2 regions of the Pseudarthrobacter quantipunctorum genome follow, and region 2 is predicted to be linked to the other one. Evidence: predicted binding sites of a transcription regulator. Region 2 holds the regulator's gene; the other holds the start of a gene.
What was found. Region 2 encodes LexA, which represses DNA repair genes until DNA is damaged. Its sites were predicted from a motif close to TCGAACANNTGTTCGA; they were not measured.
Positions count from the first base shown of each region.

Region 1: a site for LexA is predicted at 3,970-3,985, ahead of WHH00_RS15400 (DUF222 domain-containing protein). Genes of this name have one in related genera too.

Region 1 covers NZ_CP148033.1:3,399,518-3,406,530, forward strand. The annotation lists gene WHH00_RS15385 (glycosyltransferase family 4 protein) at 1-454, opposite strand, end outside; gene WHH00_RS15390 (6-pyruvoyl trahydropterin synthase family protein) at 459-857, opposite strand; gene WHH00_RS15395 (dehydrogenase) at 861-1,892, opposite strand; gene WHH00_RS15400 (DUF222 domain-containing protein) at 2,109-3,905, opposite strand; tRNA gene WHH00_RS15405 (tRNA-Ser) at 4,069-4,158, shown strand; gene WHH00_RS15410 (hypothetical protein) at 4,327-4,698, shown strand; gene WHH00_RS15415 (PucR family transcriptional regulator) at 5,334-6,938, shown strand; gene WHH00_RS15420 (glutaminase) at 6,935-7,013, shown strand, end outside.
Region 2 covers NZ_CP148033.1:2,559,200-2,566,212, forward strand. The annotation lists gene WHH00_RS11615 (histidinol-phosphate transaminase) at 1-193, opposite strand, end outside; gene WHH00_RS11620 (LysM peptidoglycan-binding domain-containing protein) at 324-740, opposite strand; gene lexA (transcriptional repressor LexA) at 1,064-1,798, shown strand; gene WHH00_RS11630 (ATP-dependent DNA helicase) at 1,894-3,951, opposite strand; gene hflX (GTPase HflX) at 3,944-5,527, opposite strand; gene WHH00_RS11640 (class I SAM-dependent methyltransferase) at 5,974-6,597, shown strand; gene dapF (diaminopimelate epimerase) at 6,569-7,013, opposite strand, start outside.

The DNA of each region.
Region 1 (7,013 bases), 840 kb from region 2:
TGCCGGGAAGGGCAACCTCGAGCCCATGAAGTCCGTGACGTTCTTCCAGGACTTTGCTGGCCCAGGTGCTGGTGCACACCACGCCACTTGCAGCCCGGAGGGACCGTGCTTCAAGCTCCAGACGTGCCGGGGCAGGCATATGTACCAACACCCATGTCTTGCGTCCGGCCTTGGCCGCGAATTCCATTTCATCCGGTGCGCCCATGGCGACGAGCCCGTCCACAAGGGTTACCGCGTTTTCTGATTCCGCTTCAGTCACCTGTTCCCACGCCCCCAAGAGGTTGCCCAACCGGCGTCGGGCGTGGGCGCTGGCGTAGGGCCAGGAGCCGTCGACGGGGAGCACGTCGACGGCGGCTCCCAGCGTTTTCAGCCCCTCCACCAGCCGTGCGTTGTAGATGTTTCCACCGGAATGATGGTGGATGTTGCCGGGAACGAGCAACCGGATGCGATCCATGGGATCAGGCGACTGGGAGGTCCAGCGTGTACGTGGCCCAGGCGTCCGGGTTTTCGCGCAGGGTGACGTCGATTCCGGTGAGCTGGCCGCCGTCGGGATCATCCTTCAGCTTTTCGGCAACGGACTGCGCGATGTATTCCGCAAGCGCCTCGGTGGTGCTGAGCTTGCCGGCGAAGTCCGGGTGCTCGTCCAGGTTCCGGTAGTTCAGGCCTGCCAGCACCTCCTCGATCATGGTGCCGGCGGCGCCGATGTCCAGGACAATCGCGTCCTCGTTGAGCGTCCGACGGCGGAAGCTCACCTCCGCGACGAATGTTGCCCCATGCAGGGCTTGGGCCGGGCCGAAGGCCTCGCGCGGGAGGCTGTGGGCGATCATGAAGTGGCGCCGTACGGTCAGGCTGAACATGGACTACCTCTGGTTTTCTCGGGTTGGATTCTTGGAGTTTTCGGCGCCGGGGTACTCGATGACGTGGCATAAGGCTTCGAGGTTGCCATGGGCGAGGTCCTGCACCACGCCAGGGAGTTCGTCGAACGGCGAAGTACCTGTCAGGAAGGCGTCGAATACCGGATCCTTGAGCAGCGATACTGCGAGGTTCAGGCGGTCGGCGTTCGTCCTGCGGTGCCGGCGCGCTCGTGCCACCACTCCCACCTGGCTTGCCCTGATGGACAGGCGCCGGGCGTGGAAGTCCTCACCCAACGGCAGGGTTACCTGGCGGTTGGCGTACCAGGACATTTCGATGACGTCCCCTTCGTCCCCAACCAGCTGCAGACTGCGCTCCAAGCCTTCCTGGGAGGCGGAGCAGTGGAACACGATGTCACAGTCGGCGAGGGCGTCATCCGGGTGGGCGAAGTCTATTCCCAGGGTGTCCGCCAGTTGCTTCCGGCCCGGGTCCAGGTCCACAAGCTGCAGGCGTTCCAGCGGAAAGGTCCGAAGCAGGGTGGCCACCATGCCGCCCACGAGGCCTGCGCCCACTACCGCAACCCGGTCACCGAGCCTCGGGCCGGCCTCCCACAGCGCATTGACCGCGGTTTCCACGGTTCCGGTCAGCACGGCCCGGCGGGACGGGACGTCGTCGGGAATTTTCGTGAGTGAACTGATGGACGCCACGTAGCGGTCCTGGTGGGGGTTGAGGCAGAAGACCCGCTGCCCCGTCCACCCCTCCGGACCTTCTTCGACAACACCCACGGACAGGTATCCGAACTTCACCGGCCCTGGAAACTCGCCTTCCTGGCGGGGTGCCCGCATCTCTTCGGCTACCCGCGGCGGGACGGCGCCAGCGTGGACCACCATCTCGGTGCCTTTGCTGATGCCGGAATAGAGGGTGCGCACCAGGGCTTCGCCTGGGCCGGGGGCGGAAAGGTCCTCGGTACGGAGTTCGCCGTGTTCCTTGGCCGTCGTCCAGTAGGCGGTTGCGTGCGTGGGACTGGTTTGATTAGTCATCTTGCTGATGAATCTAGCCCGCCCGGCGTGGACCGCAAAAGTTGGCCATTGCCTGGTTCGGGTTCCTGGGCTTTGGGGCTGTGCTTGGACCACCTCCCCAATTCGGTTTGTTTGGGCCGTCTTCCCGACCCGGTCTGAGGTTGGGTGGTTTTCCCGACCCAGGGCTGTTGACCCCCGTGCGCTGGGCTGCCCGTGTCTGTGGGCATTTGGTGCCGGCTAGGTCAGTGCCGGGTCCCGGTCCCTGATGGGGTCCCAGTCACTCATGGGGTCCTGGGGCAGGACGGGCGGGAGGGCGTAGAAGTCGTCCCATAGGGGGTCGTCCGCGGGTATGTCGTCCAGGTCTATGAGGTTGTCATCGTCAGGTTCCTCCGGTGGAGGTTCCAGGTATGGGAGGTCTGCGGCAGGGCAGGCCTGGGCAGCGGGCATCCGCGGGTAGGGCAGTACGCCGGGGGCTTGCCCGGTGTGATGCTCCCCCGGATTCAACCCCGCCGGCATGGCGGACAGGACAGATTCGGGCCAGTGGGGTGGCTCCCAGTCCTGGTGTTCGCTTTTGTAGTCCCGGCCGGACGGTGAGGTCCAGCCGGGTGGTTCGTTGTGGGTGGCTGGTGTTGGTGTCCACCCGCTGCTGTGTCGAAGTTTGTGGTGCTTCGGGCAGGGTTGTCCGAGGTTGCTGATCCCGGTGGTGCCGCCGTGCTGCCAGGCCAGGAGGTGGTCGGCCTCGTTATCCAGTGAGTTGTTGTTGCAGCCGGGGAAGGGGCATTTGCCGTCCCGCATCCGCAGCCAGTTCCGCATGGCTTTGGTGACCCGGTAGCTGGTCCGCCCGATCTCCAGCGGCGCCCCGTCCCGCGGATCGACAAGGACGCGGTGGAACGAATCGGCACCGTTCGCGACCAGGTCCCTTGCCATGGACGGCGGGATGGGCCCGAAGCCGTCGAGCATGGCCGGCTCATCGGTCACTCCCATCAGGGCGACTATCGGGACCGTGACGAGGACCTGCGCCCGGACCGCCGACGACAGCCCGGCGGGATCCATCCCTGCACCCGCCCCGTCGCTGGTACCCAACCCGTCGCCGTTGCCTGTACTCACCCAGTCGCTGTTGCCTGCATGGAGGCTGGAAGTGTCTCCATTACCGCGACCGGTGCCGCGGCTGCTGCCGCTGGTGAGGATCGCTTCGGCGAACTCGTCGGCCCGGATCTGGGTGAGGGTGCGGGGCTCGTCGGGTCCCTGTGCGGCCCGGGCGAGGGCGTTGAGCCGGTTCCAGCCCGCCATGGCCTGGTGCGCGGGGAGGCAGGCCGAAAGCCAGGCCATGCCGTCCTGGTCCGGCCGGTAGTCGACCCGCCGGTCGGCTACGCCCTTGGCGTGGCGCTTCTCGATCGATTCGGGATGGTGGCGTTCGCGCCAGGTCCTGGCCTTGGCCTTGAACCGGTAGGCGGGCATCTCCCCGATCGTGGCCGCTCCGGCGGGCCTGGGGGTGTCCGGGTCCAGGAAGTGCTTCTCCAGGGCCGCTGCCCCGGCCCGGTCAAGACCGACGGCCTGGTTCACCATTTCCCGGGCATGAGCCCAGGAAATCGTCCCGGACCCCAACGCGGCGTGGGTCCGGGGCAGCGACGTGGTCAGGGCGTGGGACTCGGCCAGCAGGGCACCGGCGGCACGGTCACCGATCACCAGCGCACACCCCACCTCGGCCACCAGGCTCCGCTCCTGGGCCGTGGCCTCATGCGGTGAGGACGGCGGACCGTTCAGCAGGCTCGTGGCGGCAGCGAGCACCTGAACCGCCTGCGCCTTCAACGCCGCCAGCTTCGCCTCGGACCGGGCCACCCCGGCCAGAACATCCAACGCCCCATCAGCAACCCGCTGCAACGGATCATCATCAGCCCCGCCAGCGCCGGCATCAGGCCCAGCGGCGCCATGACCGGAAACAGCCGTGCCGCCGCCCGCGAGCACCGCCGCAAAAGCAGCCACCGAAGCGTCAACCACCGCCTCCGCCTCCACCACCGCCGAATTGCCTTCCATGAATCCATCCTCATGGGAGGGTCTGACATTTAAGGGGCTCAGTGGACCCCTGCTAAAAAGAATTTTGAAAATCTTTTCAGGCCCTCACGGGTGGCCAGCGGGAGCCCCTCCCACCAATCCCGTTTTGGGGATGCGCGCCTTGCTCCGGTACCCTATTGAGGTTGGTGACGTGTCCGAGCGGCCGAAGGTGCAACACTCGAAATGTTGTTTGGTGTAAAAGCCAACGTGGGTTCAAATCCCACCGTCACCGCCACGTAGCGAGGCCCTGCTTTCCTGAGAACTGAGGAAGGCAGGGCCTTTTGCTTTGCGCTCAACGGGATGCACTGGCCACGGGCGCTGCCGTTCACGTGCCCACCAGCGCGGGCGAACTCCGCGGCGGGGCAGGTATGTTTTACCGCATGGACGTCGCAGGGGGATGCCGATGAGTACCAAAACGACCGCAAGGAACTACTGGCTGGCCTTGGCCGCCACGTACGGGCTGACACTGAGCGTTGCAGCAATGGCAGATTGGCCCTGGCCCCTCCTCATGGGCGGAGCCTTCATCCTCTTCGTTGTCCTGCACAGCCTCCGGTACCGCCAAGTCGGCCGGAAGATCCAAGGCACGCTTGCCACGGCCAGCCCCGGTGTTGGTGTGGCAGGAAGCATTCTCGGAGCCGGGGCACTGCTTGTCCGGGGCACGCCGGTTGCCATTTGGGCCGGGCCACTCTTGGGGGTCATCGCTTTCCTGGGAATGTTCCTGTACCTCCAGCGGTTCGGTCGCTTCTACAGCCAAACGGGCACATCGGCCAATTAACCAGTTCACCCACCTGACAGGTTCAGCCCGCAGGCGGGTGGACGACGGCGGGAAGGCAGCGGCGGCCGAGGAACCTCAGGCCCGGGACAGTGTCCAGGCCTGACGTTCAGCTATTTGTAGAGCTATTCAGAAAGAGCGTCCTCCGCCAACTGCAAGACCCTGACGCAGGCTGCGGCAACCCGCTTGGGAGTAAGGGATGGAACGCCGTCGCCGTCCTGCTGGCGTTGGGCGACTTGGGTGCTGCGGACCCGACGGTCATCGCCGGGCCGCTGCCCGCCGTCGTCGATCGGGTTGCGGGCCGCGGTTCCCGCGGCGTCCCGGCCACGGGCCCGGCTTTCTCCTGTCTTAGTGCCCGCCGTCCGGGGGCACTTTGGGCATGACGCACGACGGCGGCCGCTAGTTTCCCCGCGTGTCCGCGCCAAAGTGCCCCGGGACGGCAGGCGTGGACTCAGCCCAGGTGTATTGACCCGACACTCCGCGGCTCCACGGCTGCGGTGCGCACCCGGTGATTTGGGCGGCGGGCTGAAAAAGCCGCGTAAGTTTTGGGTCCTCTTCCATATTTCCGCCAATTCCCGCTGGATACCATGAGTTGACCGGACAGAGCCGTCCGGTGCGATCGATGCAGAAGGACACTCATGGCTGCGGTGACGGTGGACGATATCCTTGCGGATCTCCCCCTGGGTTTCGCCACCCTGGTCCTGCGGCCGGCGTCGGCCAGCCCCGCCATTGAACGGTTCCTGATCGTGGACGCAGAGGATGAAACGTCCGACGCCGCAGCCGCCTTCGTCCTGCTGATCGGGGTCCGCGGCCGGTCAGCATTGCCGGCGCTGCGCCGGCTCCTGAAGAAGAGCCCTCCCCCGGTGGTGGCCGTGAAGGGAAGCCGGGAGGAGCTGTCCGAAGCCGAGGAACTCCTGCGCGATGCCGGTACGGGCCTGCTGCTGGTGGACCCCGGCGCGGATTGGGACCGGCTGCTCTCTATTGCAAAGGACAGGATCCAGCCGCCGAGCTACCAGCGTGAAGTGCTCACGCTGCTGGAAGAGGACCTTTTCGCCATCGCCCAAACGACGGCGAGGCTCACGTCCAGCCACGTGGTCATCGAGGACGCGGCCAACAAGGTGCTGGCCTACTCCACCGTCTCCAACGACATTGACGAACTCCGCAAGGCCTCCATCCTGGCGCGTCGCGGCCCCCGCAAATACGAGCTGCTGCTCAAGGACCTTGGCGCGTACCGCGAACTGCACGGGACCCGCCTGCCCGTCCGGGTTCCGGCCCGGCCGCAGGACGGGCTGCGCGAACGCGTGGCCATCACACTTTTTGCCGGCGACCGCATCATGGGCTACATCTGGCTCCAGGAGACGGGGGCGGGGTTCGGGCCTGACGTCGACCACGTGTTGAAGGGTTCTGCGGCACGTACGTCCGCCGAACTGATCCGGTACCGCAACCAGCAGTCCGTGCACATGCGGGAAGACCGCGTGGCGCGGATCCTGTCCGGCCCCGAGGAGGCCGCGGCCAGCGCACACAGTGAAAAACTCCCGGCGGAGCGCCCGGCCGCCCTGATCCTGGTTGGCATGTCGGAGGCTGACGCGCAGGCCGATGACGCCGCACTGAAGCACGGCGAACTCGCCAACCTGGCATCCATCCACGCCGCCGCCTACAAAGCGTCCGCCGTGGTGGGCCAATTCAAGGGCGATACCGCCGTCATCATTCCCGGCCTGCAGTCTGCCGCGGCCGAACCCGGGCTGCGAAGCCTCGCGGAGTCCATCATCAAGGACGCGCGGAAGCACCTGGGCATCAGCCCCTTTGCTGCCGTGGGCCCGGTGGTTCCGGACCTGCTGTCCATCCACTCGGTCACCGGCCTGACCGAGGCCCTCCTAAGCTGCGTGGGCCAGGCCGGGGATACGTCTGTAGGCACGGTGGACGGCTTCGAGGGCGAGATCCTGTTCCGGGAGGCAGTCCGGAATTTCTCGACCTCCACGTTCCGCCACCGCAGCCTCTCGCGGCTGCTGAGGGAGGACGGAGAGTTGGCCGAAACCCTGCGGGCGTACTTTGACGCCTCGCTTGACGTGGCAGTCTGCGCGCGCCGGATGCAGCTGCACAAAAACACCGTTTACTACCGGATCAGCAAGGCTTCGCGCGTCACCGGGCTGGACTTCAGCAACCCCCGCGACGCACTGGTGGCCTTGCTCCACGTCCAGGCGTGGACCGGAACCCCTTCCAACAAACTTTCAGGCAGGAAATGACAACAACACTCCAGGCACCGCCGCTGGGAGCGCTCCTCGAGGACATCGTCCTCCGCCACCGGCCGGACCGGGAAG
Region 2 (7,013 bases):
AGCGGTTCAGGCCCGCGGCGGCTTCGGATACCGCGGCGCTGATGGCCGCCCTCACGTCCGCCGGGACACCATGGGTATTCTCGTTGACGTTCAGAAGGATGGGGACGTCCAGCTGTGGCGCACCGTAAGGGGTAAGCCCGCGGAGGTTGCTGCGGAGGGGAAGCCGGTTCAGGCGTTCTAGCTGGTCATTCACCTGAACAGTTTAGTGCCCGTGCCGGACGCCGGAAAATGTGACGGCTTCCTGTTCGCCCTCGGCGTGCACCACTGGCTGATTCCATGAAGCCGCATCCGCCGGTCCGGACTCTGCTGCCGGCTATGGCAGCTCAGCCGGCGGGAACGAACAACTGCTGGCCGGGGAAGACTGCGCCTGCGGAGAGGTTGTTGAGCTGCACGATGTCGGCAACAACATCGCGTGCGTCGCGATCAGGCGCCACGGCGGCTGCGATCCCCCACAGCGACTGGCCGGGCTGGACCGTCACGGTGACCGCGGAGGTCGTCTGGAGCTCCGCGGCTGAGTCGGAGGCTTTTGCCGGGGAGTTGAAGAAGCCTGCCAGCGAGAGCAGCAGGGCGGCCAGAAGAACCAGGGGAATCCCGATCAGCACGATGCGGCCGCGCCGGGTCAGCCGCAGGGGCGGAAGGGGGGCCGGCCGTTCCGGCTGCCGCTCTTCAGGCCGGGACAGAAGGTGCTGCACAGAGAGCAGCTGTGGACGTGAACCCCGCGAAACAGATGTAGCTGACATGAACTGAGCCCTCCTGGACCATACTGTGCTGCCCGGATGTTCTGCTCCGACGCCCCCTGGGGCTTTCCGGTGCCATTTTCGAATGGCTGGTGTTCGCAGTAGAACATATGTTCGAACTTTGCTTCTTCTGTTTTAGCACCTATCAACGAACATTGTCGAGACTCGCTAGAACAAATGTTTGAAAAAGCAGTGTGGCTGGCCTAGTTTTGAACGAAAGAACAACCACCCGGACAGTCGATCAGCAGGGTCTGACATTATGGGGCGGGATCGTCCAGGGCCTTGCCGTGGAGAGGCCCGGCGGACACCGAAAGGCATTGGCGAATATGGCAGCAGCAGCCGCCGGGGGCAGGGCAACCGCGCAACCGAAGAGGACCGCCAAGGGCCTGACGCCACGGCAGAAGAAGATCCTCGAAACCATCCAGCGTTCCGTCAATGAGAACGGCTATCCCCCGTCCATGCGGGAAATCGGAGATACCGTGGGCCTGGCGAGCCTTTCCAGCGTCACGCACCAGCTGTCCCAGCTGGAAAAACTGGGCTACCTCCGCCGTGACCCGAAGCGTCCGCGCGCCATGGAGGTCCTGATGCCCCTGACTTTGGACGGCGGTGCGGCCAGGCCGGCAAGTCAGCCATCAGTGGCGCCACCAGGCGGCGGCGCCACTGTCACGGATTTGCCCACGGCCCTGGACACGGCAATGGTTCCCCTTGTTGGCCGCATCGCAGCTGGTGGTCCCATCCTGGCTGACCAGCAGGTGGAGGACGTTATGCCGCTCCCCCGGCAGCTGGTGGGCCAGGGTGAGCTGTTTATGCTCAGGGTGGCCGGGGATTCCATGGTGGACGCGGCCATCTGTGATGGTGACTGGGTAGTGGTCCGCCGCCAGGCGGATGCAGCCAACGGCGACATCGTCGCTGCCCTCCTCGACGACGAGGCCACCGTCAAGACGTTCCGGCAGCGTGACGGCCACACCTGGCTGCTCCCGCAGAACACGCAGTACGAGCCCATTCTCGGAGACCACGCCACCATCATGGGCAAGGTCGTGTCAGTGCTCCGGTCCCTGTAGCCAGGTTCCCCGCTGGATACAGCAGGTCCGGGCAGTGTTTGGCCCTGCGCAGGGCCAAACACTCCGCTCAGCCAAACACTGCCCCGGCCTGGGCATCAGGCGTTCTCGCCCGCCAGCCTCTCCAGGGCCGCGATTGCCGTCTTCCGGTCCGTTGTGGACCAGAACGGCGGCAGCGCTCCCCGGAGGAACCCGGCGTAGCGCTCGGTGGCCAGCCGGGAGTCAAGCACAGCCACCACTCCCTTGTCCCCCGTGGAGCGGATCAGCCGGCCTGCGCCCTGGGCGAGCCGGATGGCGGCATGGGTGGCCGAAACCGACATGAAGCCGTTTCCGCCTGCCTGTGCCACGGCCCGGGAACGCGCAGTCATAAGGGGATCGTCCGGCCGCGGGAATGGAATGCGGTCTATCACAACCAGCCGGCAGGACCCCCCAGGGACGTCCACGCCCTGCCACAGGGACATGGTCCCGAACAGGCAGGTATCGGGCTCGTCGGCGAACTGCTTCACCAGGGCGGTCATGGTGGAATCGCCCTGGCAGAGGACCGTCATGTCCAGCTTGGGGCGCAGCGCTTCGGCGGCTTCCTCTGCGGCGCGCCGGGAGGAAAACAGGCACAGTGCGCCGCCGCCGGACGCACGGATAAGGGCCTCGAGCTCGTCCAGTGCTTCCGGGGATGCACCCCTTCCGGGCTTCGGCAGGTGCCCGGCAACGTAAAGGATGCCCTGCTTGGGGTAGTCGAAGGGAGACCCCACGTCCACACCTTTCCAGCGCGGGGCACCCTCACCCACGAGTCCCAGACCGCCGGCGGCAGGCTCAAACGCTGAACCGATGGCCAGCGTGGCAGAAGTCAGCACAACCGTATGCCCGGCAAACAGGCCCTCCCGCAGCCGCCCGGCCACGGACAGGGGCGCAACGTTGATCAAAGCCGGCGCCGTCTCATCGGGCTGGGAAAACCCCTGCGCTGGATCAAAGGAGCTGGCGCGGGAAAACCACACTACTTCGCGGTTCTCCCGGGCAGCGAGGAGCCGTTCGCAAAGTTCCAGGATGAGCATCAGGCGGGACCGCGCAAGCTGCCTCCCGCCGTCGGGCGCTGCATTGCCGTCCCCCTTCGAATCAGAGAGGGCGGCCCGGCAGGCATCGCGCAGCTGGTCCACACAATCCAGCTGTTCGTCATTCAGCCCGTTGGGCAGCAGTCCGTTCGGCACTCCTGCTAGGGCAAGTTCCAGATTGGCGGCCGCGGCGTTGAGCGCGTCAACGGTGATGGCGGTGTGCTTGCGGGCACCGGCTGCAGCGGCATGGACCATGGCCACGGACAGCTGGCCGGAGACCGCCCCCGTGACCCGGTCCTGGAGTTCGTGCGCCTCATCCACCACCACGACGTCGTACTCGGGCAGGACCGCAAGCCCCTCAAAGGCGCTGACGGCGAGCATCGCATGGTTCGTGACCACAACATCGGCTTCCGCAGCGTCCTGACGGGCAAGTTCACTGAAGCACTCTGCTGCCATGGGGCACTTTTGGGCACCGAGGCATTCCATGGACGTCACGGAAACCTGGCGCCAGGCGCGGTCCGTCACACCCGGCAGCAGCTCGTCCCGGTCGCCCGTGGCAGTCTTCTCCGCCCACTCCCGCAGGCGCACCACTTCCTTGCCCAGCTGGGACGAGGGTCCGCCAGCGGCTGCCGCGAAGTGCGGCACACTGGTGTCCTCGCCCAGGCTGAACAGCTGGCCTTCCGCCGGTTCCTCGCTGGGGAAGCCGCCTTCCAGCTTGTGCAGGCAGACATAGTTGGACCGCCCTTTGACCAGGGCCACCTTGACCGGCCTGTCCAGGGCGGGAGTAATGGCTTTGAGCAGCCGGGGAAGGTCCCGGCCAACGATCTGCGTCTGGAGCGCAAGCGTGGCCGTGGACACCAGGGCGGGCTTGTTGCTTTCCAGGGCGTGGGCGATGAGGGGTATCAGGTAGGCCAGCGACTTGCCGGTGCCCGTGCCGGCCTGGACCAGGAGGTGGTCCCCCGTTCCCAGCGCACGGGCCACCTGCCTGGCCATCTCATGCTGGCCCTCACGGCTTTGTCCGCCCATGCCGGCAACGGCCCGGTCGAGCAGTTCGATCACGAACTGCTCGCCGGCCGTCTCCGTGGCTTCCGGGGCCACGACGTCAGTCATTGCTGACGAAGGGTTCCAGTTCGGCCGCAAAGCCCTCCCGGACCATCACCACGGCCCGGGTGCCTTCCTCCACGTGGTCCACGCTGATGATCTCGGCGTCAGACTCGTGGAGTTTGCTGAGCAGGTCTCCGCGATCGTACGGAATGAGCAGCTCCAGCTTGACGCCTGGCCTGGGAATGGCGTCACTGATCGCCTTGAGCAGCTCCGCGATGCCTTCTCCCGTGCGGGCGGACACCACGACGTGCCGCGGCTCGCGCTGCCTAAGCCGCTCCACCACGAAGGGATCGGCGGCGTCGGCTTTGTTGAGCACGATGATCTCCGGCACCTTGCGGGCGTCCACTTCGCTGAAGACCTTGCGGACTGCAGCTATCTGCCCTTCCGGGTCCGGGTGCGAGACGTCCACCACGTGGAGGATGAGGTCCGCGTCGGCAACTTCCTCCAGCGTGGAGCGGAACGCCTCCACCAGCTGCGTAGGCAGCGACCGGACGAAGCCCACAGTGTCCGCGAGCGTGTAGCCCAGCCCGTCCGCGGTCTCCGCCTTGCGGACAGTCGGGTCCAAGGTAGCGAACAGTGCGTTCTCCACCAGGACGCCGGCGTCGGTCAGGCGGTTGAGCAGCGAGGACTTGCCCGCGTTGGTGTAGCCGGCGATCGCAACGGACGGCACGGAATTACGACGGCGGTTGGCCCGCTTGGTCTCGCGTGCCGGCTTCATTGCGGCGATCTCACGCCGCAGCTTGGCCATCCGGGTGCGGATGCGACGGCGGTCCAGCTCGATCTTCGTTTCACCGGGACCACGTGAGCCCATGCCGGCCGCGGCGCCACCCACCTGCCCGCCGGCCTGGCGGGACATCGACTCGCCCCAGCCGCGCAGGCGCGGCAGGAGGTATTCGAGCTGCGCCAGCTCCACTTGCGCCTTACCTTCGCGGCTCTTGGCGTGCTGGGCGAAGATATCCAGGATCAGGGCTGTCCGGTCGATGACCTTGACCTTGACGATGTCCTCCAGGCCTCGGCGCTGCGAGGGTGCGAGCTCGGCATCCACAACAACAGTGTCCGCGCCGGTGGACATTACGATGTCCCGTAGCTCAAGCGCCTTGCCAGAGCCAAGGAACGTTCCGGGGTCCGGCTTGTCCCGGCGCTGGACCAGTCCGTCCAGGACCTCGGAGCCGGCAGTTTCGGCAAGGGCGGCGAGTTCCCGCAGCGAGTTCTCGGCGTCGGCCAGCGTGCCTTCGGACCAGAGCCCCGCCAGGACAACGCGCTCAAGGCGCAGCTGGCGGTACTCGACCTCAGTGACGTCTTCCAGTTCGGTGGACAGTCCTGCGGTACGGCGCAGGGCGCGGCGTTCCTCGAGGTCCTGCTGGTCGCCGTCGTACGTTGAATGTTCTTCGTCCAGACGGGAAATTGCCTGGGCTTTGCCGAACACTGACTTTCCGTCGCTGCCCTTCGCCTCGCCGCTGTGCGGGCTGGGGGTCCTGGCCGGTACGTCCTTGGAGAGAATCCGGTCAATGACAGCCTGGATTTCCTCGGGACTCATGTCCTGGGCGGCTGGATCTGATCCGGTGTTGGGCTGGCTGGTCATGGTCTCCTTTGAAGATTCGGCAGTTCCAGAATAGTGCCGATTGCTGGTGGTTGGGGAAGTATTCGCGGTGGGCTGACGGCCTGCGGTCATCCAAGCCTCCTGGCTTGCTGGGCCGGCGCTGCGGAGAGCAACAACGGCAGAGGTGCCACATGGTGACTCGTGGCGGAGAAGGAAGCAGCCGGAAACGGCGATAAGTCCAGCAGGAAGCTGACTTTCGAGTGTGTCCGGCGACCGGAACAGGCGGATTCCGCCAGGTCCGGTGCACGCAGCGGAAGATTCGGAGAAACCGCATCGCTGGGTGGGACATGCTGTCGCTTGAGGACAGGCTTCGGGACGGGCGTGGCCCGAGCCGGCTACTCGAAGATCAGGAACATGCCCTCCAGCGTAGCAGAGGGCCATACCCGCGGTTTCCCTTTACGCTGCAAGGGGAACTACTCTGGCCAGTTATGGAGTCCGCACATTATTTCAGCGCAACACCGGCCGGCCCTTTCACCCGCAAGCCACTGGCTGTTGAGCTCGCCGGGCAGACGCGCAGGCTGCAGACTTCCTCCGGCATCTTCAGCCCCGACGGGATCGACAAAGGCACGGCGATCCTGCTCAGCGAGGTTCCCGCTCCCGCGCCCCAGGGAAACCTCCTGGACATCGGCTGCGGCTGGGGACCCATTGCCCTGACCATGGCCCTCAAGGCGCCCTCCGCCCGGGTCTACGCCGTGGACGTCAATGAGCGCTGCATCACGCTGACGAACGAGAACGCCGCAGCACTGGGGCTTGCCAACGTCACAGCCAGCACCCCCGACGCCGTGGATCCCGAGCTGCGCTTTGACACGATCTGGTCCAATCCGCCCATCCGGATCGGCAAGGACGAACTGCACTCACTGCTGAAGCTGTGGATTCCGCGCCTGGCTCCGGGCGGGACGGCCTGGCTGGTGGTGCAGAAGAACCTCGGGGCCGATTCGCTTCAGCGGTGGCTTGCAGCTGAGCTGGACGAATCGTTCACGGTCAGCCGGGAGTCAACCTCGAAGTCGTTCCGGATCCTGAAGGTCAGGAAAGCGTCCCGTTTGCCACAATAACTGCCGGACCGCTGAGCTCCACGTGTTCGTGGCCTCCTGGACCGGCGAAGAACTTGACTCCCACCACGCCTCCGGGAACGTGGACGCGCCAGGCGTCCGGGGCTTCAGCGCCCGCCCAGTGGCGGATGGCCACAGCGGCGGCGCAGGCACCCGTTCCGCAGGACTGGGTCTCCCCCACTCCCCGTTCATGCACGCGCATGGTTACCGAGCCAACGCCGTCGTGGACCAGCGGCTCGGATGGAACCACGAATTCCACGTTGGTCCCGTTGGCCGGAACGGGGTCAACCACGGGCGCGGTGAACAGCCGTGTTCCCGCGAGTTCGGAAAGCTCGGCGAGGGCAACAACCGTGTGCGGGTTGCCCATGCTGACGGAAAGGGCCGGGCGTGGAACCTCCAGGCCCTCGGCGGTCACCAGT